3 regions of the Pseudarthrobacter sp. NPDC058119 genome follow, and region 3 is predicted to be linked to each of the others. Evidence: predicted binding sites of a transcription regulator. Region 3 holds the regulator's gene; each other region holds the start of a gene.

Region 1 (9,808 bases), on a different contig from region 3:
CCAGCCCGCCCGGGGTCCACGACTGCATCACGAAACCGCCGGAACCCAAAGAGCTGGTCCACCGCGCGTCCGTCCTCATCGAGCAGGTTTCCCGCAGGCGTTCCTCCCGGCAGGTGGCCGAGGGGCTCCGCGAGCAGCTGCGCGAGGTCTCTGCCGCCGTGCGCGCCACCAACGATCCGCAGGAGATCGCCAACCACGTGGTCTCCGGCTTCGGCCGGACCTTCAAGGCCGACCATGTGGTCCTTTCCACCTTCGAAGACCACCGCGTCCCCGTCATCACTGCCAGGTGGCACCGGCAGGGACTGGCGGAGCTGCCCCAGGGCGCACTTCCCGGCGAGGATGAGGCACGTGCCACGGCGGATGCCCTGTGGGCAGGGACAGAGACACTCTCCGCGGACGGAACCGAAACCGAGGCGCGTGCCGAGGAGAAGCCGGCCCGGGCCATCGCAGGGGCAGCCTCCACTCTGGCGGTGCCCATCGGCGAAGGCAACTCTTCCCTGGGCATCATCTGGATCGCCATGATGGACCGGCCGCGGACCTGGTCCAGTGCCGAGCTGGGGTTGATCCAGCACGTGGCCGGCAACGCCGCCTACGGGCTCATCCAAAGCCACCTGATCAGCAGCCAGCAGCAGGTGGTGAAGCAGCTGCGGGAGCTCGACAAGGCGAAGACGGATTTCCTGGCCACGGTGAACCACGAGCTGCGCACCCCGCTGACCTCGATCATGGCGTACCTGGACATGATCCAGGAGAGCACCGAGCACCCGGTGTCCAGGGAAGTCCACCAGATGCTGGACATCGTGGTCCGCAATACCGAGCGGCTCCGGTCACTCATCGAGGACATGCTCAGCGTCTCCCGCGGCGGCCTGGACACCACCGAAATGCAGCTGGCGCCGGTCCGCCTGGGGCGCACCCTGGACCTGGTGGCCGCGGCACTCCGGCCGCTGGCGACACTGCAGAACGTCACCATCGACGTGGACCCGGTTCCGGAGGATCCGGAAATCCTGGCCGACGAGGTGCAGCTGCAGCAGGTCTTCACCAACCTCGTGTCCAATGCCATCAAATTCACGCCCAGCGGCGGCCGGATCGAGGTGGGCAGCGAATCCCACGCCGCGGCGGACGGCTCCAAGTGGGCCACCGTGCGGATCGCCGATACCGGCATCGGCATCTCGGGCGACGAAATCGACCATGTGTTCACCAGGTTCTACCGGGCCTCGAACGCGATGAACGGCGCCATCCCGGGAACAGGGCTGGGCCTTGCCATTTCCAAGGACATCGTGGACCGCCACGGCGGCCGGATCGACGTCGCCTCCACCCTTGGCACCGGGACCACCGTCACCGTCAGCCTCCCCCTCGGCACTGACCGCGCCCAGGCCAATTAGGCGCCGAAGGAGGACTGGCCATGTTTGCCGATGACGACCCCCGGCTCTCCCAGCTGCTGGAAGGCATCGTCAAGCTTGCCTCGGGCGACCTCACGTCCCGGATAGAGGTCTCACCGGCGCGGGACGAGCTCGATGCGATCATCATGGGCACCAACCTGCTGGCCGAGGACCTGCAGGTCATCTATGAGGAACTCGAGCAGCGGGTCCAGGTCAGGACCCAGCTCCTGCACGAGGCCCACCTCGAGATGCAGAAAATGGCCATGCAGGACCCACTGACCGGGCTGGCCAACAGGTCGGCCCTCCTTGAGGCCCTCCGCACGGCACTGGAAGCCCGGGCCACTGCGGACGCCGAACGGGTGCAGGAAGGTCCTGCCATCCTCCTCATGGACCTGGACGCCTTCAAGTCCATCAACGACAGCCTGGGGCACACCGCCGGCGACCAGGTCCTGGTGACCGTGGGCGAAAGGCTCCGGACCGCGGTGCGGGCATCCGACGTCGTCGCCCGCCTGGGCGGTGACGAGTTCGCCATTGTCATGCCGTCGGCATCGGCAGACCAGGCAACCATCGTGGCGCACCGCATCCTGGCGTCCCTCAATGAACCCATTGAGCTCCCCGGCCGGAGCGTGCGCTGCGGTGCCAGCATCGGGCTCAGCGTGGGCAGCGAGGGGCGGAGCCCGGAGGACATGCTGATGGAGGCGGACGTCGCCATGTACGCCTCCAAGGCCGAAGGCCAGAACAAGCTGCACCGGTTCGAGCCGGCGCTGCTGCTGATGCGCCGGCTCCGCAGCCAGCTGGTGGATGACCTGCGGGCAGCCATCAAGAACGATGCCCTGACGCTCTACTACCAGCCGGTGGTGGAGCTTGGCACCGGACGGATCGAGGGCGTGGAGGCGCTGGTCCGGTGGAACCACCCCACCCGCGGCTTCATCATGCCGGACGAATTCATCCCCCTCGCCGAGGAGGCGGGGCTGATCTCGGAACTGGGCCTCTGGGTCCTCAGGACCGCCGTCAAGCAGCTGCGGGCCTGGATTGACGCCTCCCTGGTGGACAGCAGGTTCTCCGTGCGCATCAACATCTCCGCCACCGACCTGCAGAGCCTGCAGTTCATCGAGGACGTGCGCAACACGCTCCAGGAAACCGGCGTCCGGCCCGAACAGGTTGTCCTGGAGCTGACGGAAGTGGCAATCGTCAAGGGCAATGAGCTGGACCGGTATTCGCTGGGCGGACTCCGCGGCCTGGGCGTCGGCATCGAAATCGACGACTTCGGGACCGGCTACTCCTCCATCAGCTACCTTCGCCGCCTGCCGGTGGACCGGGTCAAGGTGGACCGGTCGCTGATCACCGGGCTGGAGAGCGACCCCAACCAGCCCGCCCTGGTGGCGGCGGTCCTGCAATTGGTGCGGGCATGCGGGCTCGAAGCGGTGTGGGAGGGCGTGGAAACGGCGGAGCAGGCCGACATACTGCGCGGCCTGGGTTGCCGGAGCGCCCAGGGCTACTATTTCAGCCGCCCCGTTCCCCCGGAACAGATTCCGGAACTCTTGGCTGACCAGCAGGAAAGCGCTAACCAGTAACGCAAAAACTACTGCGCTTTTCCGGCCGCCGTTATACGATCAGCGTGCGGTGTCTGCTTTTCGCCGCCTCGGAAATCAGGTTGGCAGCACCGTTCTTTTATAAGGCGTTTGGACATTTGAACATTTTTGGGCCATCGGGTCATTACTTCGTCAACTGGGGGCGTTGCTAATGTCGGTTCGGGTACAGGCATGGGGAATTATCGCTGCCGTGCTGGCGGATACGGATCCTGCGGGAGCCGCCGTCCGGCAGCGGCTGAGCAACAGCCTCGACGAGAATCCCGGAGTGCCCGAGCGGGCCCTCCTGGAGTATCTCCTCGAGACCCGGCGCAGCGACGCCAACATGGTGGAAACCCTGGAGGATGCCCGGGAGATGCGCCTGACGCCGCCGGCGCTTCCGCCGCAGTTCGCGGAGCAGCTGGACGCGATCCGCAGCACCTCCCGGATCAGCGCCCTGCTCGCGAACCAGATGCTGATGACCGCCTTCCAGCCGATCTATGGGCTGCAAGGGAAATCGGTGGTGGGCGCCGAAGCGCTCTCCCGCTTCGTCAGCGATGACGGCGCGGCCGCCGAGCTCTGGTTTGCCGAGGCCGCCGCCGTGGGCCTGGGTGCCAACCTGGAGTTCTCGGCGCTGGGATCCGCGGCTGCGGCCGCCCGGGACCTGCCCGGGAACCTGTATGTGTCCCTCAACATTTCGCCCACGTCCTGCATGGATCCGAGGCTGCCGGAACTGTTCGAGCACATTGACCTTCCCATCCACCGAGTGGTGCTGGAGCTGACTGAGGACATTCCGGAAGAGGAGTACCTGCAGTTCCTGTCCGCCGTCAATCCGCTGCGGGAAAATGGGCTGCGCATTGCGGTCGATGATACCCACACGGGCGCCGGCGCGCTGAGCCGCATGATCCACCTCCGGCCCGACTTCCTCAAGGTGGGCCGGAACGTGATCGGCGACGTCGACAAGGACGGCCTGCAGCGGGCGCTGGCTGCCTGCCTGGTGGACTTCACTGACCAGATCGGCATCACCCTGGTGGCCGAGGGCATCGAAACCGTGGGTGAGCTTAAGGTCCTCACCGAGCTGGGGATCAGCGCCGGACAGGGGTACCTGCTGGGCCGGCCGTCGGTGCGGCCCAAGGACTGGGCCAGCTGGAACACGCGCCTGGACGTGGACGGACTGGAGCGCCAGCTGGCGGGCCAGCCGGAACCGCGGGCCGTCCGGCGCGCGGAATCTTCCTGACCAGGCCAGGCCAGCGGCGGGGCGGCGGGCGTCCTGCGCACCGCCCCGCCTGCCGTCCCGGCGTTATTCGGAGTGGCCCTGGTCCCTGCTCATCTGCCCCTCCGCCGGGGGCGTCTCTCCCGGCGGGACTCCCCCGCCGGGTTCCAGGCCGGTGACATTGCCCTCCAGCGGATCCGGATTCGGTGAGCCGGCGGATTCCCCGCTGCGCTGTTCCGCCGGGCGTGGCTCGGCGGCACCCACCTGGTCCTTCCCCGGACGGTCGGGGTTGGCGGGGTCATTTTCCGGATGGTAAGTGCTCATTGCTTTCCTTCCTCTCCGGCTGCGGTCCGTTCCCCAGCACTGGACTAATTGTAAGCATGCTGATAATTCTGGAGGAGTAGGGCCGGAACGCCGCTGGGCGGCCGGCACGCAATGTCGGAAGGAGCAGTCACATGGGAATCGGCGACAGCATCGGCAAGGCAACAGAAAACGCCATGGAGGACCTGGCCGGGACATCCAAACCGACAGAGAAGACGGATGTGCCGGACCCGGCAGACCCGAACGATGACGTGGAAGTCCACTCATCCCTGAGCGAAGGCTCAAATGCGATGGAGGCAGAGAAGCAGAAGGCGCCCGGACTCAAGACGGGAGCCTCCCCGGACCCGGTCTCCAACAGCCCGCTGGGCGGGGATGCCGACGAAACAGGCGGCAGTGCTGCGGGCAGTGGCCGGGACCAGGACAGGGCCGCGGACGACGAAGGCCTGGCCGGGGACGCCACGGCACCCACCGAAGGGGACCGGGCCTAGCAGGCGGCCGCCGGGGGCCGATCGCCCCCGGGGCCGGCGGGCCACTGGCCGCGGGTGCGCAGTACGTCGCGGAGCAGGTCCGCCCGGTCCGTGACGATGCCGTCCACACCCAACTGGAGCAGGCGGTGCATTTCGCCGGCATCATTGATGGTCCACACGTGCACCACCAGGCCCAGATCATGCGCGCGCCGGATGAAGCCCGGGGTGACAACGGGAACCCGCCCGTAGCGGACGGGCACCTGCAGGGCGTGCACGTCCCGGAGCACCCTGCGCATCAGCCGGTGGAAGACCGGCCGTGGAAGCATGGGGCCCAGCAGCGTGAACAGGGCATTCGAGGCCACCCCCGCGGAGGAGGCCACCGGGCGGCTGAGCAGCTTGAGTACAGCCCGCCGCCGCCGGTCCGAGAAACTGGTGACCAGTACCCGGTGATGGACCTGGTGCCGCTCGATCGCGGCAGCAGTGCTCTGGACCGAGCGCCAGTCCTTCACGTCCAGGTTCAGATGCGCGTCGGGAAGCTGGGAAACCAGTTCGTCGAACGTGGGGATGGGTTCCCGGCCATTGATCCGGGCCTTTGCCACATCCGCAGCGGGCAGTTCAGCCACCTTGCCCCTGCCGTCCGTGACGCGGTCCAGGGTTTCATCATGGAACAGCAGCAGCACGCCGTCCGCGGTGGTATGCACGTCCGTTTCGAGGTACCGGAAACCGAGTTCGACGCCGGCGCGGAACGCGGCCATCGAGTTTTCCAGGCCCTCAGCCGAGAATCCCCGGTGCGCCATCCCGATGGGAAGCTGCCGCCCGGCGTCGTCAGGGTGGTCAAAGAAAGGCAGGCTCACACTGCGAGCCTACCGCCGGCGTCCGCGGGAGGAACCCGACGTCAGTCCAGGCAGCCGGTCTCGCCGCAGGGAACGATGTCCACGCCATCGCCGCAGTGCAGCAGGGTCCGGCCGCCACCAGCGTCCAGGTGGACCCAGACCGCGGTGTGGTCCGCCGTAATGGTGTCCACCACGCCGCCCGCCTCAAACCCGGGCGCGAACTGGACCCGGACCCGGTCCCCCTGGCGCAACTGCTTCCAGTGCGGAGCGGGCGTTGCTTTGCGCAGCGGCGCGTCGGCTGCGTGCTGCCTGACGTTTCTTGCCATGGTTGCCCCCTTATTGAGCCCGGCGGGAGGGTGCCTGCTCTCCACGCTTTACGGTACGGCGGGAAGGTAAACGCCAGGTGAGCGCAAGCTGTGAAGTTGGGGGCGCCGGACCCGCACGGCAGGGTCAGGAGAACTGGACGCCCAGGGCGGCGAGCCGCTCCTCCAGGACCTGGGCCACGCCGTCGTCGTCAAAATGCGGCGCCTGCTGCCCCGCCGCGCGGATGGCCTCCGGATGGCCGCTGGCCATCGCGTAGCCGTGGCCGGCCCAGCGGAGCATCTCGATGTCGTTGGGCATGTCGCCGAAGGCCACGACGTCGGCGGCGTCGATGCCCAGTGCGCCCGCGTATTCAGCGAGGGTGACGGCCTTATTCACGCCCGGCAGGGACAGTTCCAGCATGGCAACGCCCGGTGAGGAGTGGGTGGTGGCGGCCAGGTGTTCGACGGCGGGTGCCACCTCGGCGAGGAATTCGTCCGGGGTACCCTCGCGGACGATGGCAAGGAATTTGACCACCGCATCCTGGTCGGTGAGTGTGTCCCGCAGCGGTGCGGGGGTGAACTCGGCGAGGAGTTCGCTGGATTCGTTCTCGATGAAGCCCGGCTCCAGATGGAAGCCGGTGAGCGTCTCCGCGGCAAACAGGGCGGCCGGGCGGAGCGCCTTGATAATGCGCCGGACTTCCAGGACGGTGTCGATGGCCAGGGTGCGCGCGGAGACCAGGCGGTCCGCCTCGAGGTCCCAGACCACGGCACCGTTGGAGCAGATCACGCGGCCAGTGTGGCCCAGCTGCTCTTCCAGGGGGTGCAGCCAGCGGGGCGGGCGGCCGGTGACAAACACCAGTTCGACGCCGGCGTCACGGCAGGCGTGGAGAGCCCGGATGGTGCGATCGCTGATTTTTCCGTCGTGTCCGAGGATCGTTCCGTCAATATCGCTTGCCACCAACCGCATCCTGCAAGTCTACGTGGGGGTTCGGCCGGCGTCGCCCGCACCGCGGCCTCCGGACTGGATGCGCCCCTCCCTGATGCGCACGCCTCGGCCCAGTGCCCGATGTCGGTCGCGGGGACTACACTGAATCTATCGAACATATTTTCGAATAAAGGTGTGTTGTGGGCGTTATTGTCGGTCCCCGCGTGGTAGATGCGGGTGCCTCGTTGTTCTCGGTGCTGATCTCGCCAGTGGCGGTCGCAGCAGGCTTCCCGTCGCCCGCACAGGACTATTTCGACGGGCGGATCGACCTGAATGCGCACCTGATCAAGGACATCACCAGCACTTTCGTGGTCCGCGTGACCGGGGATTCCATGGAAGGAGCAGGGATCAGCGACGGCGACGAGTTGATCGTCAACCGTGCCCTTGAACCCAAGGACGGGTCCGTGGTGATCGCGGTGCTGGACGGGGAACTGACCGTTAAACGCCTGCGCATCACCGGCACCGGCGTGGTGCTGCAGGCGGAGAACCCGAAGTACCCGGACATCCGCGTACCGGCATTGTCCGAGCTGACCATCTGGGGCGTGGCCACCAGGTGCCTGCATCATGTCTAGGGAGTGGCGTGCCTAAGCCCGCCCTCATGCGGCGGATGCCGCAGATAGCGCACGTGGACGTCAACTGCTTCTACGCCTCCGCCGAGCGCGCCTTCGACCCCTCGCTGGAAGGCCGCCCGCTGGTGGTGCTGTCCAACAACGACGGCTGTGCGGTGACCCGCTCCCCCGAAGCGAAAGCCCTTGGCATCGCCACCGGCGAACCGTGGTTCAAGCTTGCGCCGAGGGCCAAGGAGTGGGGCCTGATAGCCAAGTCCAGCAACTATGAGCTGTACGGGGACATCAGCTCACGGGTCATGGAACTGCTGGGCAGGTACTCGGCATGGCTGGAGGTGTACAGCATCGACGAGGCCTTCCTGGGCGTGAAGGGCGGCCCGGAAGACCTCCTGGCCTTGGGCCGCCAAATGAAAGAGGCGGTCCGGCGGCATGTCGGGGTGCCGGTCTGCGTAGGCATCGCCCCCACCAAGACCCTGGCCAAGCTCTGCAACAAGTGGGCCAAGAACAATCCCGCTTTCGGCGGCGTCTGCCTCTGGGAGGCGGTACCGGCTGACGTCCGGGAACTCCTGACGACCCGGTTGCCTGTGGATGAGATCTGGGGCATTGCCGGCCGGCTCACCAAGCGGCTCAATGTGCTGGGAATCTTCACGGTGCAGGACCTTGTCAGGGCGGATCCGGTCATGATCCGGGACAAGTTCTCCGTAGTGCTGATGCGCACCGTTTTGGAACTGCGGGGCACGCCCTGCATCCCCATGGAGGAAGAACGCGTCGGCCGGGACCAGCTGATTTTCTCCCGTTCCTTTGCCACGCCGGTCACAACAGCCGCCGGGCTCCGGGAGGTGTTCAGCGTTTACGGGCAGCAGGCCAGCGCCAGGCTCTCCAAGCATGGACTGCAGGCAAAGGTCCTGACAGCCTTCGCTGCCACCTCGCCGTTCCGGGACCACGAGCAGGCCTATCCGTCGGTGTGCGTCCCGCTGCCCATGCCCACGGCGGACCCGCTGCTGCTCGCCCGGGCGGCGCACGCGCTGCTGCCAAACATCAAGGAAGGGCTGAAGTACGCCAAGGCGGGCCTGATGCTCACCGACCTTCGGCCCACGGGCAACCAGCCACCGCTGGAGCCGTTCGAGAACCGGCACGAGGAACGCGGCATCGGACCCCTGCTGGAGAACGTGAGCCATCGCTTCGGGCGCGGCTCGATCGGGCTGGGACACGCCGGAATCAAGTCCGGCCTGGACTGGACCATGAAACGGGATATGCGCTCACCCCGGTACACCACGCATTGGGACGAACTCCCCGTGGTCAAGGCGGCCTGACGCCCGCGGGTTCCGCCGCCGGCCGGAGGACAGGCGGCGGAACCCCTGTTCGGGCGCTAGGCCCGGGACCTGTTTTGGAGGAAGTGGAAGATCAGCACCACCACGGCCACCACCAACAGAATGTGAATGAGGCCGCCGCCGATGTTTGCGAGCAGTCCGAGGAGCCAGAGAACGGCGATGATAATAGCGATCCAAAGCAACATGAGAATCTCCTACATTGTTTTCGTTCGAATTGCTGATTGTTCAAGCCGGCGCTGCACAAAAAGCCGGCCGTAAGGAATCCACCCCTGCCTCTCGCTCCAGGCCCCCATGCCGCACGTATCCTCCACACCCACGTGGCGTGGTGGTAATCACCATATTTCAGGAATTGCCAACTGGAAACGGCATACCGACAGGAAATAGGAACGTGTCTTATGACCTGTCGTCCGCGGGGCCGCGGATAAGACGTTCCGGGACGTTTTTTGACCCCCGGCGACGCTGTATTGCGTGTCCGGGTCGCCCCGTGAACGCCCGCTACGGGATTGATTGTGGGGCCGCCGGGCCATCCGTAACCTCGTCTCAGCATCCGCCCCAGCAGAGGAGTTTCCATGGCCAACCCGCAGGACAAGAATCCGCAGAACCAGCAAGGTTCAACCCGAATCGTTGCCGGCCAGCCGGCCAAACCCAAGCGACCGGTTGGCGTGAAAATCGGGATCGCGGCTGCCGTCCTGGCCCTCATCGGCGGGGGCGCCGCCGTCGCGTCCTCAGTCAACGCCGGGGCCCCTGCGGCCACGCAGGAGGGCGCCCCCGCCGGCAACCCCGCGACCGAACTGAAACTTGGCTACTTTGGGAACGTCACCCACGCGCCCGCACTCGTCGGTGTCA
Region 2 (9,808 bases), on a different contig from region 3:
GCACTGGCTTGAGGTCAGGGTGCGGGTAGACCTCGGGGGCAAACCCGTGCCGGTGTTCCAGGAAAGGCCGCACCATGTCCGATTTCATGGGACCCGGGCGGAACAGGGAAATATCGATGATGAGGTCGTTGAACTCCCGTGGCGCCATCTTGCCGATCAGTTCGCGCTGTCCGGGGGATTCGATCTGGAAGCAGCCAAGGGTGTGCGTGCTCCTGATCAGCTCATAGGTGGCTTCGTCATCGAGGGGGACGGCATTCAGGTCGATCCGGCCGTTAGCGGCAATGTAATCCGGCCCCGATCCGACAGGTCCCTTCGGGTGGTTCCCGGCCTCCACCACTTCTTCCTTGGAGGGGTGGATCCTGATGATTTCCCGTACGGCGAAAGCCATGGCGCTTTGCATGCGGACACCCAGGACATCGAGTTTGAGCATGCCCATGGGGTCCATGTCATGTTTGTCGAACTGGCTCATGGGCAGGCCAAGCCCGCTTGGCTGGACCGGCGTGCGGTCCAGGAGCGTCGCATCGCCCAGGATCACCCCGCAGGGGTGCATGGATATGTGGCGGGGCAGCCGGTCGAGGCGTTCGGTCAGGTCAACCAGCAGGTCGAGTTGCTGGTTTCCCTGGGCATCGGGTTGCTCCACCCTTCCGGCAAATTCCCGCAGTTCGGGTTTTTCCTGGAGGGCTTCACGGAATTTCCGCGCGGAGAACCGCCACAACTGCTTGGCGATCTCCCCCACCTCGCCATCATCCATGCCCAGCGCCAGCCCGGCGTCGCGGACTGCCCCACGGGCCCGGTATCCGTTCTGCATGCTCATCAGGGTCACCCGCTCGGAGCCGAAGCGCTCGAAGATCCTGTGGTAGACGTTGTGGCGCTCGGCACTTTCGACGTCGATGTCGATGTCCGGGAGGGTGGCGCGGTCGTTGGAAAGGAAGCGTTCAAAGATCAGGTCATGCTGGAGCGGGTTCACGTGGCTGACGTCGATCAGGTAGTTGACCAGGCTGGATGCTCCCGATCCCCTGGCGGCGGCCCTGACGCCCATGTCCTGGATCATCCGGGAAACCTCGGCAACTGTGAGGAAGTAGGAGGAAAAGCCCAGGTTGTTGATGATGCCCAGTTCATGGTTCAAACGCGCCAGCATGTCCCGTTCCGCTGTACCTCCGATGCCGGGGAACCGCCTGCCGATACCAGCGTGGCAGCGCTGGAGGAGTTCGGTGTGGGGATCCTGGCTGATGCCGATGACGGCAGCTTCCGGCACCACAGGCTGTTTCCATCCCATGTCCGTGGCGGGGTCGATCCTGCAGAGGTCGGCGAGCGCCTCAGTCTGCGCCATCAACTGGTTGAGGTCCGCGGCACCATAACCGGCGGCGGAGATGACTTCCTTGCCCAGGCCAAGCATCTGATCCGCTGATTTCAACCAGCCCTGTCCCGTGGGTTGCAGGAGTGGTTCCCCTGCCAGTTCCGGGAGGGACTTCAAAGTCCGTGCCGAGTCCAGGACATCTGCGGTTGGTGCGCCGTCCGCTGCGCAATACCGGACGGCGTTGGTGAGGACCGCTGGAACATGGTGTTCTTCGGCGAGCCGTAGCATGCGCACAGCGTGCGCCGTGCTGAGGGGGCTTCCCGGCGCGCTGAGTTGGGAGACGATTTCCGCCACCACCGTTCCAGCGGGCATTGCGTCGAGCCATTGCTTGAACAGTGTCCTGGGACGCAGGTAGCGCCGGCCCCCCATGGCCCGGCCGACGTCCGAGTCCGGGCCGAGCAGGACCGTCAGCACGGGTTTGAGGGTGTGGGGGTCAAGGGTTCGGGAGGCAAGCTCGGCGCGGGTTACTGCTGCCGGTACCACTCCCCCGGCTTTCCCTGTGGTCCTCGCGTGGGCATCGGAAACCAGCCGGCACAGGGCGCGGTAGCCGGCGCCGTTGTTCTGCCCCCTGGCCAGCACCACCACCCTGCCGGCTACCTGGGTGCGTTGGTCGCCGTCGTCGTCAAATACTGCAAGGTCCACCCCCACAATGGGGTCGATGCCTGCCGCCATGCAGGCTTTGAGGTGCTTGATGGTGCCGTACAGGCCATCCCGGTCGGTGCAGGCAAGGGCCGTGGCACCATCGGCGGCGGCAGCCATGGCCAGCTCCTCAGGCCAGGAAACTCCGTAATGGGCGCTGAATGCCGTGGAAACGTGAAGATGGGTGAAGCTCATGTTGTTCCGGATCAGGCAGTTCTGGGGCGAAGGGCGTCATGGACACGCACCAGCCGCCACCGGTTGCTGCGGAGATGGCGGGAGAGGTCGAGGGTCAGGGTTTCTGCCCCTGACTGTTCCTGTGCTGCGGCGGGACGGGAGTCGCCCCGGGCGGGCAGCACCTGGACGCGCCAGATTTCGTGATCCACTACTCCTTGCCCGCTGCCCAGCGGAGCCCTGCTGTCCTCAGCCCACCACTGCCGGCGTTCGTACCAGCGGACAGGTTCGGCGCAGACGGTGTAGGACACACCTGCCCACATCAGTGATTCCGGCGCTCCGGTGACGGCACACACCACGTCAACGGATTCGCTGAACATGCCCATGCACACCTCCCGGACCTGACCCCATCACGACTATTATTCGAACATGTATTCGAATATCACCAGTCTACGCCCGGTTCGCACCAAAACATAGGCGGGGGTGGACGGGGCGTGCGGCAGGGAGCAGGATGTTGGCATGAGTACCGATGACGCACTCCTGAAGCAGGCCAGCATCAAGACCCAGGACTCCGCCCTGGTTGCGACGTTCGATATCGACGGCACCATTCCGGTATCGGGTGCCTACGTGGTGGGGCTGATGGGAGCCTCGCCCGATTATTCAGCGCAGCGCCGGCTGTGCATCGAGTTCATGAACGGGGAGGCAATCGCCTGCTACTCGTTCAACAGGGACCAGGGCATCGAGGAGGATTTCGACCTGTCCGGAGTGTCCCATTCGGAGAACAGCATCACCGGCAGCTTTCCCATGACGGCCTTGAACGGGCTCGGAAAGGGACATGTCCTGTCAGCCTTCAGCGAGGCGGACGGCCGGGAATTCCAGCACGGCGTGCCGGTGGAGGAAGCCCCTTAGGCTTCCTCAGCTGTTTTCTTTGTGGATCCGCAGTTCAAGTTCAATGAACGCGGAGATCATGGCCCGGTAGGTTGCTTCAACGATGTCCGGGTCGATGTCTTTTTTCTCCGCCGCGGAACGCACATGTTCGATGATCCGCTCCACGCGGCCCGGGGCACGTACTTCCGCGTCGTCGCCCTTCAGCGTACCGGCGATCCTGATCAGCCGCTCGCGGCGGGCGATGAGGGTGACGATCTGGTCATCGACCTCGTCAACGGCAACCCGGACAGCAGCGAGCTGTTCCTTGTCGGCGCGGGCATCCCGGTCGTTTCCTTGAATTGTCGCCATCATCTGACACTATCGAAGCATGGAGCCCAGAGTCGACTTTATTTCCCTCGGTGTGCGCAGCGTCCAGGAGTCCCGCGCCTTCTATGTTGACGGCCTCGGGTGGCCGGTCCACCGCGAAGTCGCCGGGGAAGTGCTGTTCATCCAGGTGAACCACGGCCTGGTGCTCTCGCTCTGGGATGCCCGCCAGATGCAGGCCGAAGCTATGACCGGCCGCCCGGACGGGATCCCCTGCATTACCTTGAGCCACAACCTTGGAAGCCCTGAAGAGGTGGACAGCGTCATGGAACAGGCCGCTGCCGCCGGGGCCGCCATCATTGCGGAGCCCGTCACCAAGGCCTGGGGCGGCTATACCGGGTACTTTGCCGATCCCGACGGTTTCCGCTGGGAAGTGGCGTACAACCCCACCTGGGCAGTGGACGACGCCGGTACGGTCACCGTTTGAGGGCAGTACACCCCGCGCCGGGCTGCTAGAACAGAGCTTCCACCGGGCGGATGAGTTCCGGGCCGTTGTTCCGGACGTTGCCCACTTCCTTGCCGACGGATTCCACGTGCCAGTCCGCAGCGGCGTCCTTGACCCCTGACCGCACCAGGTCCACCAGCGCGGCGGCATCATCCGCCTGCGGGTCCAGCCAGGCCTCCATGGTGGACTTATCCATGGGCAGCGGCACCCTGTCGTGGAGTTCGGTCAGTTTCCCGAAAATGGTGGATTCCGTCCCGGGCGGAGGCGTGTCCGCTGTGAGGATGGAGGTGGACAACAGCCAGCGCCCAGGCTCTCCTTCCGGCACGGAGGGGTCCTTCCACCACTCATACAGGCCGGCGAAAACCAGTCCATGGTCCTGCCCCGGATGTACGTAGTACGGCTGCTTGGACTTCCCGGGGCCCTGCTTCCACTCGTAGTAGCCGTCGGCCGGGACGGCACACCGGCGGGACTGAACAGCCTTGCGGAACGCCGGTTTTTCCAGGACTGTTTCGCTGCGGGCGTTGATCATGCCCGAACCAATTTTCGGGTCCTTGGCCCAGGACGGGACCAGGCCCCAGCGCGCCACGTGCAGCTGGCGTACCTGCCGTGGTCCGGCGCTGTCCTCCTTCACGCGCTCCAGCACGATCGGGACGGCATCGGTGGGTGCAACATTCCACGACGGCGGGATGCTCACCTCCTCTTCGAGTTCGGCGTCGAACTCGGCCAGGAGGTCCCCCACGGCCCGTGCCATTACGTAGCGTCCACACATGGCACCAGCTTGCCACCGCCCGCCACAAACTGTCATCCGGAGGCCGGGGCAGCCGTTCGGCACCAGGGAATACCGGCCGCCGCGCTACGGTTGACAGTAAGGAAACCTTTCAAGCGACGTTTAGGAGATCCCTGTGGACTTCACTCCCGAATCCGGCACCATCACCATGTTTTCCACCACGTGGTGCGGCTACTGCAACCGGCTCAAGAAGCAACTGGACGCCCAGGGGATCGGCTACACCGAAATCAACATCGAAGAGGTTGACGGCACTGCCGAACTCGTGGAGCAGCTGAACGGCGGCAACCGCACCGTCCCCACGGTCCTCTTCCCGGACGGCAGCGCGGCCACCAACCCGTCCGCCGCCGAGGTCAAGAGCCGCCTGGCTGCCTGACCGGCCGCTACGCACCAAGTGATGCGGGTCATGCCCCCAGGCTGCTGAACGAAGCAGTTTCCAGGGCGGCATGGCCCGCATACGTTTCCAGGAGGGCCTGCTCAACGGCGGCCACGTCCAGTCCCGGCACAAGGTCGTTGGCGGCGCCGGCGGTAGCAGGATCCCAGTCCAGGCCCAGTGCCGCGTAACTGTCGGTCAGCACCTTCCGGATCGGGGCCGAGTCCTCCACCACGATCACCGAGCTGAAAAGCCATGCCCCGGAGACCACCCTTTGGGCGGTGCCCACCAGTTTCACCCTGTGGGAGCTGTCCATGGCATCGGTTCCGTGGACGCTGAATTCGCCGGGACAGTACTCGCCGGGGATCTCCCCCACCGCCGCCTTGACGCCGACGTTCCGCAGTGCCTCCGCGAACAGCCCGCCGAAGTACCCGAACCGGGCCTTGGAGCCGGCAACGGCATCCGCGTCCGGTTCGATGTGGTCCACCACCAGGGAGCCCCGGTGGTAGGCGGCCGCGCGTCCGCCGGCCCTCCGGACCAGGGGTTCGAAACCGTTGTCGCGGCAGGCCTGGGCAGCTGCCTCGAACCCGGGCAGCCGGGTGTCCCGCTGCCCGAACGCCACCGTGGGCGCGGGCCGGTACAGCCGCAAAGTGGGACCGATTCCGCCGCTTCGTGCCCTCGCCAGCAGCTCCAGCCCGAATTCAAGGTCACGGCCCGCGCCGAGCGACACATCCTGCCGCACCACGGTAAGCGTGCTGGATCCGGTACCGGTGTGGTGCATAGTGCGGGGCTCCCAGGCATTCAGCGTCGACAGCTTCGGCGGCGACGGGTTCGAGGCCTGCGGATGGGCAGGCCATCCCTAGGTTACGCCCGACGGCGGCGGCGGCCTTAACGCCCCCGCCGCCCCACCCACAGGGCGTGCAGCAGCGGAACGGCCGATGCGGTCATCAGCACATTGCCCAGGACAAGGTCGTCAGGCCGGACCACTGCCCCGGCCAGCAGCAGTGCCCCGAAGACCAGGGCAGACGCCGAGCGACGCACAGCCCGGTCCAGCCCGGCAGCCTGGCGTTCCAGGCGTGGGACGGCAACCTGCAGCAATCCTTCCTCCAGCAGGCCTGCCAGGGCGTCCAGCCGGCCAGGGAGGCGGAAGGCAACAGCGGCGGCGTCGATGGCCTGCCGGGCCGCGTCCTGCACTACGTTGCCGCGCTCATTGCGCAGCAGCCGGGCGGCGTACGGCTCCACCGAATCCCAGAGGTTGAAACGTTCGTCCAGGGCACTGCACACTCCGGAGGTAAGGGACATGGCCCGAATGATCAGCAGGAAGTTCTCCGGCAGCTGGAACGGCAGTGAACGGACCACGTCACCGAACTCCACCGCAAAGTCACGGAACTCGCGCGGGTCCACTTCACGGAGTTCAGCGAAGCCCATGCCGCCGAAACGGGCAAAGAGCTGGGTCATGGCGCGCTCCAGGCCAACGCTGTCCGCGGACGGCATCAGGACGCCCACGTCGTTGATGGCCGCCACCAGGCCTTTCCCGTCCCGGGCGGCGGCCGCGATCAGCAGCTTCCGCAGGCCGCTGCGCGTGGAGGCCGTCACCTCGCCCATCATGCCGAAGTCGATGAACGTCAGTTTCCAGGGCAGTTCACCTTCCCCCGGCCGAACCGGGGTGACGAAAATGTTCCCCGGATGCGGGTCGGCATGGAAGAAGCCGTTGGTGAACAACTGGTCGAACATGATGGACGCGAACACCGGCGCCACGGTTGCCGGATCGATGCCGGCGGAACGGAGGGCCTGGACGTCCGTGATCTTGATGGCCGTGACGTCTTCCAGGGTGAGTACCCTGCGGGTGGTCCGCTCCCACACCACGCCCGGAACCTCCACCCGGCCATCACCGGCGAAGTCCGCTGCAAAGCGCTCGGCATTGACGGCTTCGTGCAGGTAATCGATTTCCAGCAGGCTCGTCTGGGCGAATTCCTCCACCAGGGCGGGCATGTCCGCCCGTCGGGAAACGAGCCGGATGTGGCTGAGCCAGCCGGCAACCCTGCGCAGGGCGGCGAGGTCGACGTCGACAATCGCGCCGATGCCCGGCCGCTGCACCTTCAGGACCACGGCATCGAGTCCGGTGTCCCCGGCATCGAGGGAATCCAGGCGCGCCCGGTGCGCCTGGCCCAGGGAGGCGGCCGCGATGGGGGCTGGATCGACGGACGCAAAGACGCGCTCCAGCGGCGTCCCCAGTTCCTGCGCTGCGAGGGCGGAGATGGCGGGGAATTCCACCGGGGGCACCTCGTCCTGCAGCCCCTCCAGCTCTTTGGTGATTTCCGGCGGCAGGACATCAAGCCGGGAGGACAGGAACTGGCCCACCTTGATCATGAGCCCCCCAAGTTCCACGGCGAGGTCGTGGAACCGCTGGGCGAAGCGCCGCATCCGCCGTGACCGGCTCCGCGCAGCCATCCGGCCGAGTCCCACCCGCGGCAGGAACAGTTCGAACCACCAGGTGGAGGCAAGGTTCCATGCCGCGAAGCGCAGGATCCGCCGGTAGCGCCCGCGGTGCTCCCGCAGGGGTGGCGAAGGGTTGGCCCGGCCCTGGACCGTGGACGCCACCCGGTTCAGTCCTGGGCGAGGATCGCGTACAGGCGGCGGCGGGCCTCATCCAGTACCGCCACAGCTTGGTGCACCTGGTCCTGGGACCCGGTACGTCCCACCTGCGCAGCGGCCTGGGCCAGTTCGATCCCGGCCTTGGGGAGGGAAGCAACGCCGCCGGACATTTGGCCGGCCGGATCCCAGGGCGCCGACCCATGGTTTGCCGCCGCTTCCTCCCGGCCGGCTTCAGTCAGCGAATAGATTTTGCGGCCGATCGCTTCCTCGGCGCTGATCGATCCTTCGTCCGCCAGAAGCTGCAGCGTCGGGTAGACCGAACCTGCGCTCGGCTTCCAGCTGCCGCCGCTGCGCTCCTCGATCTCCCGGATGATCTGGTACCCGTGCATGGGCTGCTCGGCGAGCAGTGCCAGGACAGCGGCCCGCACTTCGCCTTTCCCGGCCCGGGTTCCGGCCCGCTTATCAAACCGGGCACGCAGCTCCTCGACGGCCTGCCACATGCCATCGAAGTTGTTCCCGCCGAATCCGCCTGCAGGGTGTGAAGCACGCATAATGAACTCCTTAGCCGATCGAACGATATACAACGATACTCAGCGATACATGCGTGCACCATAGCTGGCAAGGGTCAGGATTTGCGCAGTGTGAGGATCTGTTCGGCACGGCCGAACGGGCCCTGCAGGTCGTGGAGCACGGTGGATGTCAGCCCGATCCCGTCGCTGCCGAAGGAGACGGCGTTGTCCAGTCCCAGCCATTCCCCCCGGGGGCGGCGGTACATGTGGATCTGCAAATCCAGGTTGGGGAACGCGTAGCTGCCCTCTCCCGGCGGAACCCTGGCGGCGATGCCGTTGGCTGTATCAACCAGGCCCATGAGCCGGGCCAGGTCGCCGCTGTCGGCGGCGCTGGTCAGCGGGTGGTCGGTGCGGAGCCACACTTTGCCGGCGCCGGGGCGATGGCCCTCGGCCACCCTCATTTCGAGGGAGCGGATGTAGCCTCCTGGCCAGATGGCTGCGCCGTCGTACGGTTTGCATTCGTCCGGGCCGGGGATGGCGGCGTCCTCGACGGCTGCAACGCCGGTGGTGTCGCTGGTGATCATCCGCCACCCGGTGGCGCGGATGGCGGTGCGCCCGCCGGCCACCAGTTCCGCCTGCACCAGTTCGATGGTCCTGCCGGGCCGCAGCGTGGAGGTGTCGATCCGGAACTCCCCGCCGGGGATGAGCCCCAGGATCTCGTAGCTGATGCGGGCCATCCGCATGCCGTCCCGCGGCTGGTGCCGTTCAAGGACGTCCGCCATGAGGCCCGATGCCGGCGCCATGTGCTGTTCATGGGCGTTCCAGGCGCCCTGGGCATGGATGGTGGACCGGAACCGGGCCCCGCCCAGGTCCTGGTAGTAGAAATTGCCGTCGGCGAGTTCAGGCAGGTCTGCGGTCAAGGCTGGCCCCTTACGGAAAGTCAGTGAATTGCCACTAACTCTATCTCCCCGGGCATGGCACGGCACGGCGGCGCAGGCAGCGAAATGTTGGAGGGTGGGCGTGGCAATCGGACTAGAGTAAGGAACTGGTCCTGTCAGCAACCCTCAAAAGAGGTGTTTCATGCGCGTCATCAGCTACAACCTCCGCAAGCACAAGGCCAGCGGCGAGCTCCTCGCCCTGGCCCGGAACCATGACATCGATGCGCTGTGCCTCCAGGAAGTGGACGCCAGCGACCTCCCGGAGACCCTTGGACCCCTGCACCTCGCGGATGCCACGAAGGGCAACAGGCTGGGGCTGGCCATCTACTACCGCACCAGCCGTTTCACCGCCCTGGACACGCAGTCCTTCGCGCTGAAGAAATCCATGCATGACAGGGTGCTCGCGCCGGCCCATGAGCGGCTGATCGGCACCCGGGTGATGGACACCGAAACGCAGCATGAGCTGGTGATCGGCTCCTTCCACGCGGCCCCATTGACGGCGTCGAACTCGCTGCGGCGGAAGCAGATCCACGCCGCCCATGCGGAACTGCTGAGCATGGGAAGGGGCCTGATGACCCTGATGGTGGGCGACTTCAACTACCCGTTCTTCACCAAGAACCTGGACATGCATATGAAGAACTCCGGGTACGCCCTGTCCCTAAGCAACCGGCGGACCTACACCCGGTACAAAGTGTTCAAGGGCCATTTTGACTTTGCCACGTCGCTGGGCCTGGACATTGCCAGCG
Region 3 (9,808 bases):
GCCGCACGTGTGCACCGGATGGTGGACGCGGGCCTGCTGGACGAAATCCGGATGCTCGATGCCAACGGCCTGCGCCGCGGCAAAACCGCGTCCCGTGCGCTGGGCTATGCACAGTTCCTGCGGGCCCTGGACGGTGAATCCACAGTACAGGCCGCCGCGGAGGAGACCATCGTGGCCACCCGGCAGTTCGCCCGGCGCCAGCTGACGTGGTTCCGTGCCGATCCACGCATCGTCTGGCTCGACTGGCAGGACCCCGGGCTCCTGGGCAAGGCCCTGGAACTGTCCCGGTAGCGGCGGTTTCAGGACGGACAGCTTCCGCCGCTACGCTTGGAATCATGAATGCTACCCCCGCGGAAACCACCGGACCTGCCCTGCGCACCCTGAGCGGCCTCCGCTTCTCCAAGGGGCACGGCACCGGCAACGATTTCGTCCTGGTGGCCGACCCTGAGGGGATGCACGAGATCGGCGCGGGCCAGGCTGCCGCCCTGTGCGACCGGCACCGCGGGATCGGCGCGGACGGCCTGATCAGGGCCGTCCCGTCCCGCTTCCTGCCAGAGGGCCAGGAATTGCTCGCCGGCGCCCCGGACGCGGAATGGTTCATGGATTACCGCAACGCCGACGGCTCCCTGTCAGAGATGTGCGGCAATGGGGTAAGGGTCTTCGTCCACTTCCTCCGGACCGAGGGACTGATCGACCTGCCCGACGGCGGATCGCTCACCATCGGCACCCGGGGCGGCGTCAAGACCGTGGTCCGGACCGGAGACGGCTACGCGGTGGACATGGGACCCTGGGAGTTCATCTTCCCCGGTGACGCCAGCGCGAAGGCCATGGATTCCTTGGTCACCGCCGACGGGCTGGAGGTTGCCCGGCCGGCCCTCTCCGTGAGCATGGGCAACCCGCACACGGTGGTGGCGCTTGCCGAACTCTCGGAGCTCACGGGCACCCGGCTCTTCACCGCCCCCAAGGTTGAGCCGGTTCCGGCGAACGGGACCAACGTGGAATTCGTGGTGCCGGCCGAACCGCTGGTCCATGACGGAGTGGGATCCGTGACCATGCGGGTGCACGAGCGCGGCGTGGGGGAGACCCAGTCCTGCGGGACCGGTGCCTGCGCTGCCGCCGTCGCCATCAGGCACTGGGCCGGCGCGGAAGCCCCGGACGCCTGGCGGGTCCACGTTCCCGGCGGAGTGGTGGGCGTGAAGTTCTTTGCCGGCCCCGGCGGGCACGAGCATGTGGAGCTCAGCGGCCCCGCCGTCATCGTGGCGAGTGGGACGCTTTCCTGACCGCCAGGATCCGGAAGGACTTTGCCGTCGACTCGCGGGTCACGGTGAAGGAGCTGTCCAGTTCGGCCGCCAGCCAGCGCTGAAGCGAATCGGAGCCCAGGTTCTTCTGCACCACCAGCCATGCCGTCCCGCCCTCTGCCAGGCGCGGCAGCCACATTTTGAGCAGGGCATGCAGTTCGTCCTTGCCGATCCTGATGGGCGGGTTGGACCAGATGGTGTCGAAGCGGATCTCCGGATCCACGGACCCGGGGGTGCTGGCGACGACGTTGGCCAGCCCCAGTGCGGCAGCGTTCTCGTTGGTCAAGGTGATGCAGCGTTCGTTGACGTCCACGGCGTAGACCCTGGAAGCGGGTGCCAGCAGCGCCATGGTGAGCGCCACGGGTCCCCAGCCGCATCCGATGTCCAGCAGGTTTCCCTTGGGATGCGGCGCCGGGACGCCGGCCAGGAGCACCGCGGTGCCTTTGTCGATGCCGTCGGGACTGAAGATCCCCTGGGAGGTCTGGAGCCGCCGCGCCTCACCGGCCAATTCCACCGTCAGGGGCTTCCTGGTAAAGGGGCCGGCAGGTGACGGGCTGAAATAGTGTGCGGACTCCATAACTGGCCAGAGTAGTTCCCCCTGCAGCGTAATGGGAAACCGGCCCGCAGCCGCTCTGCTACGCTGGCGTACATGTTCCTGATCTTCGAGTAGCTGGTACGGGCCGCGCCCGTCCCGCACACTGTCCTCCCGCGACAGTCCGTCCCGCAGCGACGCAGGTTTCCGTACCTTCCGCTTTGCGCACCGGCCAGGCTTTTCCGCCCGCCCGGCCGCCGGACACAACTCGAAAGTCAGCCCCCTGCTGCACTTCGCGCCCTTGGTCCGGCTTTTCCAGCCCTGCCGCCGTCCTGACGCGGCCCTCAAGCCCCGGCATCGCAGCCGGCGGCGAAACAACCAGGAGAACTGAATGACCGCAGGCCGTCAGCCCAGCGCGAATACTTATCAACATCGAGCCAATCAGCACTATTCTGGAACTGCCGAATCTTCAAAGGAGACCATGACCAGCCAGCCCAATTCCGGTTCCGATCCAGCCACCCAGGACATGAGTCCGCAGGAGATCCAGGCTGTCATCGACCGGATCCTCGCCAAGGACGTCCCCGCCAGGAATGCCGGCACGTCCGGCGGTGAAGGCGGCAGCGGAAAGGCCGTGTTTGGCAAGGCCCAAGCCATTTCCCGGCTCGACGAAGAACATTCAACGTACGACGGCGACCAACAGGACCTCGAGGAACGGCGTGCACTGCGCCGCAGGGCGGGTCTGTCCACCGAGCTTGAGGACGTCACCGAGGTTGAATACCGGCAGCTGCGCCTGGAACGCGTGGTCCTGGCCGGGCTTTGGTCCGAGGGGACGCTGGCCGACGCCGAAAACTCACTGCGCGAGCTGGCCGCCCTGGCCGAGACCGCCGGTTCGGAGGTCCTCGACGGGTTGGTGCAGCGCCGCGACAAGCCGGACCCCGGGACGTTCCTGGGTTCCGGCAAGGCCCAGGAACTGAAGGACATCGTCATGGCCACCGGCGCGGACACCGTGGTGGTGGACGCCGAACTGGCACCTTCCCAGCGCCGCGGCCTCGAAGACATCGTCAAGGTCAAGGTCATCGACCGGACAGCCCTGATCCTGGACATCTTCGCCCAGCATGCCAAGAGCCGCGAAGGCAAGGCACAGGTGGAACTGGCGCAGCTGGAATACCTGCTTCCCCGCCTGCGCGGCTGGGGCGAGTCGATGTCCCGCCAGGCCGGCGGCCAGGTGGGTGGCGCCGCCGCCGGCATGGGCTCGCGTGGTCCCGGTGAGACCAAGATCGAACTGGACCGGCGCCGGATCCGTACCCGCATGGCCAAGCTGCGGCGCGAAATCGCCGCAATGAAGCCGGCACGCGAGACCAAACGGGCCAACCGCCGTCGTAATGAAGTACCCTCCGTGGCCATCGCCGGGTATACCAACGCCGGCAAGTCCTCGCTGCTCAACCGGCTCACGGACGCAGGAGTCCTCGTGGAGAACGCCCTGTTCGCCACGCTGGATCCCACTGTCCGCAAGGCCGAAACCGCTGACGGCCTGGGGTACACCCTGGCCGACACCGTCGGATTCGTCCGCTCGCTGCCCACCCAGCTCGTGGAAGCCTTCCGCTCCACCCTGGAAGAGGTGGCGGACTCGGACCTGATCCTGCATGTGGTGGACGTTTCGCACCCCGATCCCGAAGGTCAGATCGCTGCGGTCCGGAAGGTCTTCAGCGAAGTCGACGCGCGCAAGGTCCCTGAGATCATCGTCCTGAACAAGGCCGATGCGGCGGACCCTTTCGTGGTGGAGCGGCTGAAACAGCGCGAGCCGCGGCACGTGGTGGTCTCGGCCAGGACCGGGGAGGGCATCCCGGAACTGCTGAAGGCCATCAGCGAATCCATTCCCCGGCCATCGGTCAAGATGGAGCTGCTTATTCCCTACGACCGCGGAGACCTGATCAGCAAGCTCCACGAGTCAGACGCCGAGATCCTCAGCCTGGACCACATCGAAGCCGGGACCAGGGCTGCGGTGATGGTCCGGGAGGGCCTCGCGTCCGAACTGGAACAATTCGTCGTCAATGACTGATCCCGCTGCCGGCGAAGCTGCGCAGACGGCCGGCGAGCAGTTCGTTATCGAACTGCTCGACCGCGCCGTCGCCGGCATGGGCGGACAAAGCCGCACCGGACAACACGAAATGGCCCGCCAGGTGGCCCGGGCCATCGAAACCGGAAACCACCTCCTGGTCCAGGCCGGCACCGGCACCGGCAAATCGCTGGCCTACCTGGTACCGCTGATCGCCCATGCCCTGGAAAGCAACAAGCCCGCGCTGGTCTCCACGGCGACCCTGGCGCTCCAGACCCAGATTGTGGGGCGGGACCTGCCCCGGCTACTGAAGAACATCACGCCGGCGCTGGACCGGCCGGTCAAGGTGGCCCTGGTCAAGGGCAGGTCCAACTACGTGTGCCGCCACAAGCTTGAAGGCGGGTTCCCGTCCGAGGAACCGTCGGAAGGGCAGCTGTTCTCCCTGGGGGAGGACACCAGTGTTCCGCACTTTGCTGCCTCGGTGGGCGGACCGTCGTCGCAGCTGGGCAAGGAAGTTGTGCGGTTGCGCGAGTGGGCGGAGAAGACGGCCACCGGCGACCGCGACGAGCTGCTGCCTGGCGTGACCGACCGTGCATGGCGGCAGGTTTCCGTTACCTCGATGGAATGCCTCGGGGCCCAAAAATGCCCGATGGCCGCCGAATGCTTCAGCGAGCTTGCCCGGCAGGATGCCGCCGAGGCCGACGTGGTGGTGACCAACCACGCCATGCTGGCCGTGAGCGCGTTTGAGGGACTGGCAGTCCTGCCCGAATACGACGTCGTGGTGGTGGACGAAGCCCACGAACTGCAGGACAGGGTGACCGGTGCCGTGTCCGGGCAGCTGTCCGTCGCCATGGTGCACGCCGCCGCTTCCGGCGCGCGGAAACATACCGCCATTACCGTTGATGCGCTGAACGCCGCAGCTGCCAACCTGGAAATGGCCCTCGCGGGCGCGCCCAACGGGCTGCTCCCCAACGGCCTGAACGATGAGCAACTCGACTGCGTGGACCAGTTGCGTGAAGCGTGCCGGGCTGCGTTGTCCGATTCCAAAGGGGACAGCAACACCACGGCCGACGGCGGGCGGCAGCTGGCGCGTTCCCGGCTAATGCTCATCCTGGAACTTTGCGAGCGGCTGATCGCCGCCCGGGAAAACCGGGAGGTGGTGTGGTTCTCCCGCGCGAGCACCTTCGATCCGGGCCAAGGCTATTCGCAGCCCGATGACAGTGCTCCGGTCCTGGTCAACATTGCACCGCTTTCCGTCGCCGGGCGGCTCCGGGAAGGGCTCTTCGCCGACCATACCGTCGTGCTGACCTCTGCCACCCTGGCGATCGGTTCCGCGTTCGAACCGGCCGCAGGAGGCCTGGGCCTGCTTGGTGACGGCGCGCCCAGCTGGACGGGCGTGGATGTTGGATCGCCCTTTGACTACCCGAAACAGGGCATTCTTTACGTTGCCGGCCACCTGCCCAAGCCTGGCCGGGGTGTCTCCCCGGAGGCCCTGGCCGAACTCGAAGCGCTCATCAAGGCCTCCAACGGGGGAGCGCTCTGCCTGTTCTCGTCGCGGCGGGCGGCTGAGGAAGCTGCCGATGCCCTCCGCCCGAAGCTCGGCATGACTGTCCTCTGCCAGGGGGAGTCGACCATGACCGCCTTGGTCAAACAATTCGCGGACGAACCGGACACCTGCCTCTTCGGAACCATGTCCCTGTGGCAGGGCGTTGATGTTCCCGGTGGATCCTGCCGGCTGGTCGTGATTGACCGCATCCCCTTCCCGCGGCCGGACGACCCACTCATGACGGCGCGTTCGCGTGCCGTGGCGCACGCAGGCGGAAACGGTTTCATGTCTGTTTCCGCCACACATGCTGCCATACGGCTCGCCCAAGGGGCCGGCCGCCTGATCAGGTCAACCGGCGACAAAGGCGTGGTGGCAGTCCTGGACTCGCGGTTGGCCACCGAACGCTATGCGGGATTCCTGCGCGGCGCCCTCCCGCCGTTCTGGGCCACCACTGACCGCGCCAAGGCGCTGGCAGCCCTCAGCAGGCTGGGCGCCCACGCGTCCTGAGATCCGGCGCGTCCTGGGAACCGCCGGACAGCGCCTGCGCGGATGCCGCGCAGGCGTTCGGGGGCTAGAGCGAACGCAGGACCGAGACGACCTTGCCCATGATGGTGGCATGGTCACCCAGGATCGGTTCGTACTGGGTGTTCTGCGGCAGCAGCCAGGTGTGGCCATCGCGCTGGCGGAAGGTCTTTACGGTGGCCTCGTCATCCAGCAGAGCAGCGACAATGTCACCATTGGCGGCGTCGGCCTGGCGCCGCACCACTACCCAGTCGCCGTCGCAAATGGCGGCATCCACCATGGAATCGCCGGCCACCTTGAGCATGAAAAGTTCACCCTGGCCAACCAGCTGGCGGGGCAGCGGCATGACGTCTTCGACGAGTTGTTCGGCAAGGATGGGGCCACCGGCGGCAATCCGGCCGACCAGCGGAACCATGGCTGTGTCCAGTGCGGTGGGCAGCTCCGTGACTGTGGCGCCGCCTCCTGCGGCCTGGGGCGCGGCAGGCGTGCCCCCACCTTTGCCCCCGCCATCGAGCGTGAGCGGCATCAACACTTCCATGGCACGCGGCCGCTTGGGGTCGCGCCGAAGGTAGCCCAGCTTTTCCAGCTGCGAGAGCTGGTGGGTCACGCTTGACAGGCTGGCAAGGCCCACCGTGTCGCCGATTTCCCGCATGGACGGCGGATACCCGTTCTCGTTAACGGAGCGCTGGATGGTCTCGAGGATCTTCTTCTGCCGGGGAGTCAGCCCCTTGGTGGTCCTCTTGGATTGCGGGGCGGTCCTGCCCCCGGCGGCTGCTGCTGCCATATTCGCCATTGCCTTTCGCTTGCCGCCAAACCTTCCGCCGGGCGCTGTTCCGCGGTTCCGGTGGAAGGACTCCCGCTGCCATTGTCAGACCCTGCTGATCAACTTCAGGAGTGGTTGTTCCTGGTTCCAAAACTAGGCCAGCCATAGTGCTTTTTCAAACATTTGTTCTAGCGAGTCTCGACAATGTTCGTTGATAGGTGCTAAAACTAAATCAGCAAAGTTCGAATATGTGTTCTAACCAGTAGATGCCTCCTTCGAATACGCGGCCGGAAGATTGCGCGGCGGCGGTATGGAACGGCAAGGGCGTTGGCGGGCGGACACCCGGGCAGCACGGCAAGTCCAGGAGGGCTTAGTTCATGTCAGCTTTATCACTTCACCAGGTTTCACCTTCGTCTGCACCCCTGCGGCTGACCCGCCGGGGGAGGATCGTCCTGATCGGGGTTCCGCTCGTAGTCCTGGCTGTTCTCCTGCTGTCACTCGCCGGGTTTTTCCATTCCCCGGCCAAGGCCTCGGACTCGGCCGCGGACCTCGCAGTGACCCCCACCGTTACGGTGACGGTACAGCCCGGACAGTCTTTGTGGGCCATTGCCGGTACGGTTGCGCCGGACCGGGACGCCCGCGACGTCGTGGCAGACATCGTCCAGCTCAACAACCTCGACGCCGGCACCGTCCTTCCGGGCCAGCAGCTGTTCGTTCCCACGCACTGAGTGGGCTGCCGGGGCTGGGCGGCAACCGTCACATTTTCCGGCGGTTGCCGCGGCAACTAAACTGTTCAGGTGAACCAGCAGCTAGAACGTCTGAACCGGCTTCCCCTCCGCAGCAACCTTCGCGGCCTGACTCCCTATGGGGCCCCCCAGCTGGACGTCCCCATCCTGCTGAACGTCAACGAAAACACCCATGGTGTTCCCGCCGATGTGCGGGCAGCCATTAGCGCTGCCGTTACGGAAGCCGCCGCGGGCCTCAATCGCTACCCGGACCGCGAGTTCACGGCGCTGCGTAAGGCCCTGGCGGAATACCTCGGGCATGGGCTCGACGAAACCAACCTGTGGGCAGCGAACGGTTCGAATGAGGTCCTGCAGCAGATCCTCCAGGCGTTTGGCGGCCCGGGCCGCACCGCCCTCGGTTTCCCGCCCACGTACTCCATGTACCCGTTGCTGGCCAGCGGAACGGACACGCAGTACATCACCGGGGAACGCGCGGAAGGCTATGACCTCAGCGCCGAGTCCGCCGCGCGCCAGGTCAAGGAACTCCAGCCGAACATCGTGTTCCTCTGCTCGCCCAACAATCCCACCGGGACCGGGCTCGGACTGGACGTCGTGGAAGCTGTCTACGACGCCGGCGCGGACAGCCAGGCCATCGTCATCGTCGATGAGGCCTATCACGAGTTCGCACACGACGGAACGCCCAGCGCACTGACGCTCCTGCCCGGCCGTGAGCGGCTCATCGTCTCCCGCACCATGAGCAAGGCCTTCGCCCTGGCCGGTGCACGGCTCGGCTATATGGCCGCCGCCCCCGAGGTGGCCGATGCCCTGCGGCTGGTGCGCCTGCCGTACCACCTGTCCGCCATCACCCAGGCCACCGCCCTTGCGGCCCTTGAACACCGCGAAGCGCTGATGGCCGACGTCCAGGACATCAAGAAGCAGCGGGACCGCATCGTGGCCGAGCTGATCCGGATGGGACTTAAGCCCGCAGCGTCGGACTCCAACTACGTGTTTTTCGGCGGCCTGGAAAACCCGCACCAGGTTTGGCAGGAACTCCTTGACGCCGGCGTGCTCATCCGGGATGTGGGCATCCCCGGCCACCTCCGGGTTACGGCGGGCACTGAGGCGGAAACCACAGCGTTCCTGGCCTCCCTGGAACGCATCCTTGCCGGCCACGCCGCGCTTCACGCCTAGACTGGATATTGCGGCGCTGGACGCCTTGAACCACTTCTTCTCCCACAAAGGATCCCTTCACCATGAGTTCAACCGGATCGAATACGGCTGCAGCCCGGACCGCCCGCATGGAGCGTGCCACCAGCGAGTCCTCCGTACTCGTGGAGATCAACCTGGACGGCACGGGAGTCTCGGACATCGACACCTCGGTGCCGTTCTACGACCACATGCTGACGGCCCTGTGCAAGCACTCGTTGATCGACATGACGGTCAAGGCCACCGGGGACACCCACATCGACGTCCACCACACCGTTGAGGACGTCGCCATCACCTTCGGTGAAGTCCTGCGGACCGCCCTCGGCAACAAAGCGGGCATTCGCCGGTTCGGTGAGGCCACGGTGCCGCTGGACGAGGCCCTGGCGAACGCAGTGGTGGACGTTTCCGGCCGCCCCTACCTGGTGCACGGCGGTGAGCCCGCCGGCCAGGAATACCACCTCATTGGCGGCCACTTCACCGGCTCCCTGACCCGGCATGTGTTTGAAGCCATCACGCTGCACGCCGGCATCTGTCTGCACATGAACGTGCTGGCCGGCCGGGACCCCCACCACATCGTTGAAGCCCAATTCAAAGCCTTTGCCCGCGCCCTCCGCGCCGCCGTCGAACCCGACCCCAGGGTTGAGGGCATTCCCTCCACCAAGGGTGCGCTGTGAGTGGCCAGGAACTGAGGGACGGGGCAATCATCGACCCCTCGGCGTCGCGCAGGCTGCCGTCACCCGAGGGCAAGCCCACCGTCACGGTGCTTGACTACGGTTCCGGGAACGTCAGGTCCGCGGTACGCGCCCTCGAGCGCGCCGGCGCGGAAGTGATCCTGAGCGCCAAACCGGAGGATGTCCTGAACGCGGACGGCCTGGTGGTGCCCGGCGTCGGCGCGTTCGAAACCGTGATGCGCGAACTCAAAGCCGTGGACGGCATCCGGCTCATCGGCCGGCGCGTGGCCGGCGGACGTCCGGTGCTTGGCATCTGCGTTGGCCTGCAGGTCCTGTTCGAAGCCGGCGTGGAACACGGCACCGAAGCCCAGGGCATCGGTGAATGGCCCGGAAAGGTGGAGGCACTTCCGGCTGAGGTCGTACCGCACATGGGCTGGAACACCGTCAAGGTCCCTGAAGGCTCAAAGCTCTTTGCCGGCGTCGAAAACG

Evidence for each region. The regulator LexA, encoded in region 3, represses DNA repair genes until DNA is damaged. The targets are predictions, from matches to a motif close to TCGAACANNTGTTCGA.
Region 1: a site for LexA is predicted at 7,177-7,192, ahead of ACFVTD_RS13500 (LexA family transcriptional regulator). Genes of this name have one in related genera too.
Region 2: a site for LexA is predicted at 2,591-2,606, ahead of ACFVTD_RS17215 (DUF6504 family protein). Genes of this name have one in related genera too.

Annotation. Positions count from the first base shown of each region.
Region 1 covers NZ_JBHVTN010000006.1:23,927-33,734, reverse strand. Annotated here, with positions in the region: gene ACFVTD_RS13540 (ATP-binding protein) at 1-1,379, shown strand, start outside; gene ACFVTD_RS13535 (putative bifunctional diguanylate cyclase/phosphodiesterase) at 1,400-2,950, shown strand; gene ACFVTD_RS13530 (EAL domain-containing protein) at 3,120-4,181, shown strand; gene ACFVTD_RS13525 (DUF6480 family protein) at 4,245-4,481, opposite strand; gene ACFVTD_RS13520 (hypothetical protein) at 4,613-4,966, shown strand; gene ACFVTD_RS13515 (glycerophosphodiester phosphodiesterase) at 4,963-5,799, opposite strand; gene ACFVTD_RS13510 (hypothetical protein) at 5,841-6,104, opposite strand; gene ACFVTD_RS13505 (HAD family hydrolase) at 6,229-7,047, opposite strand; gene ACFVTD_RS13500 (LexA family transcriptional regulator) at 7,206-7,637, shown strand; gene ACFVTD_RS13495 (Y-family DNA polymerase) at 7,664-8,944, shown strand; gene ACFVTD_RS13490 (lmo0937 family membrane protein) at 9,001-9,147, opposite strand; gene ACFVTD_RS13485 (ABC transporter substrate-binding protein) at 9,532-9,808, shown strand, end outside.
Region 2 covers NZ_JBHVTN010000008.1:150,662-160,469, reverse strand. Annotated here, with positions in the region: gene ACFVTD_RS17220 (DNA polymerase III subunit alpha) at 1-2,191, opposite strand, end outside; gene ACFVTD_RS17215 (DUF6504 family protein) at 2,203-2,553, opposite strand; gene ACFVTD_RS17210 (hypothetical protein) at 2,687-3,076, shown strand; gene ACFVTD_RS17205 (chorismate mutase) at 3,083-3,403, opposite strand; gene ACFVTD_RS17200 (VOC family protein) at 3,423-3,845, shown strand; gene ACFVTD_RS17195 (SOS response-associated peptidase) at 3,871-4,614, opposite strand; gene ACFVTD_RS17190 (mycoredoxin) at 4,766-5,023, shown strand; gene ACFVTD_RS17185 (biotin/lipoate A/B protein ligase family protein) at 5,052-5,801, opposite strand; gene ACFVTD_RS17180 (ABC1 kinase family protein) at 5,909-7,621, opposite strand; gene ACFVTD_RS17175 (PadR family transcriptional regulator) at 7,627-8,166, opposite strand; gene ACFVTD_RS17170 (thioesterase family protein) at 8,241-9,044, opposite strand; gene ACFVTD_RS17165 (endonuclease/exonuclease/phosphatase family protein) at 9,205-9,808, shown strand, end outside.
Region 3 covers NZ_JBHVTN010000002.1:579,444-589,251, forward strand. Annotated here, with positions in the region: gene miaA (tRNA (adenosine(37)-N6)-dimethylallyltransferase MiaA) at 1-291, shown strand, start outside; gene dapF (diaminopimelate epimerase) at 336-1,280, shown strand; gene ACFVTD_RS07635 (class I SAM-dependent methyltransferase) at 1,252-1,875, opposite strand; gene hflX (GTPase HflX) at 2,312-3,889, shown strand; gene ACFVTD_RS07645 (ATP-dependent DNA helicase) at 3,882-5,939, shown strand; gene lexA (transcriptional repressor LexA) at 6,004-6,738, opposite strand; gene ACFVTD_RS07655 (LysM peptidoglycan-binding domain-containing protein) at 7,095-7,445, shown strand; gene ACFVTD_RS07660 (histidinol-phosphate transaminase) at 7,515-8,633, shown strand; gene hisB (imidazoleglycerol-phosphate dehydratase HisB) at 8,696-9,322, shown strand; gene hisH (imidazole glycerol phosphate synthase subunit HisH) at 9,319-9,808, shown strand, end outside.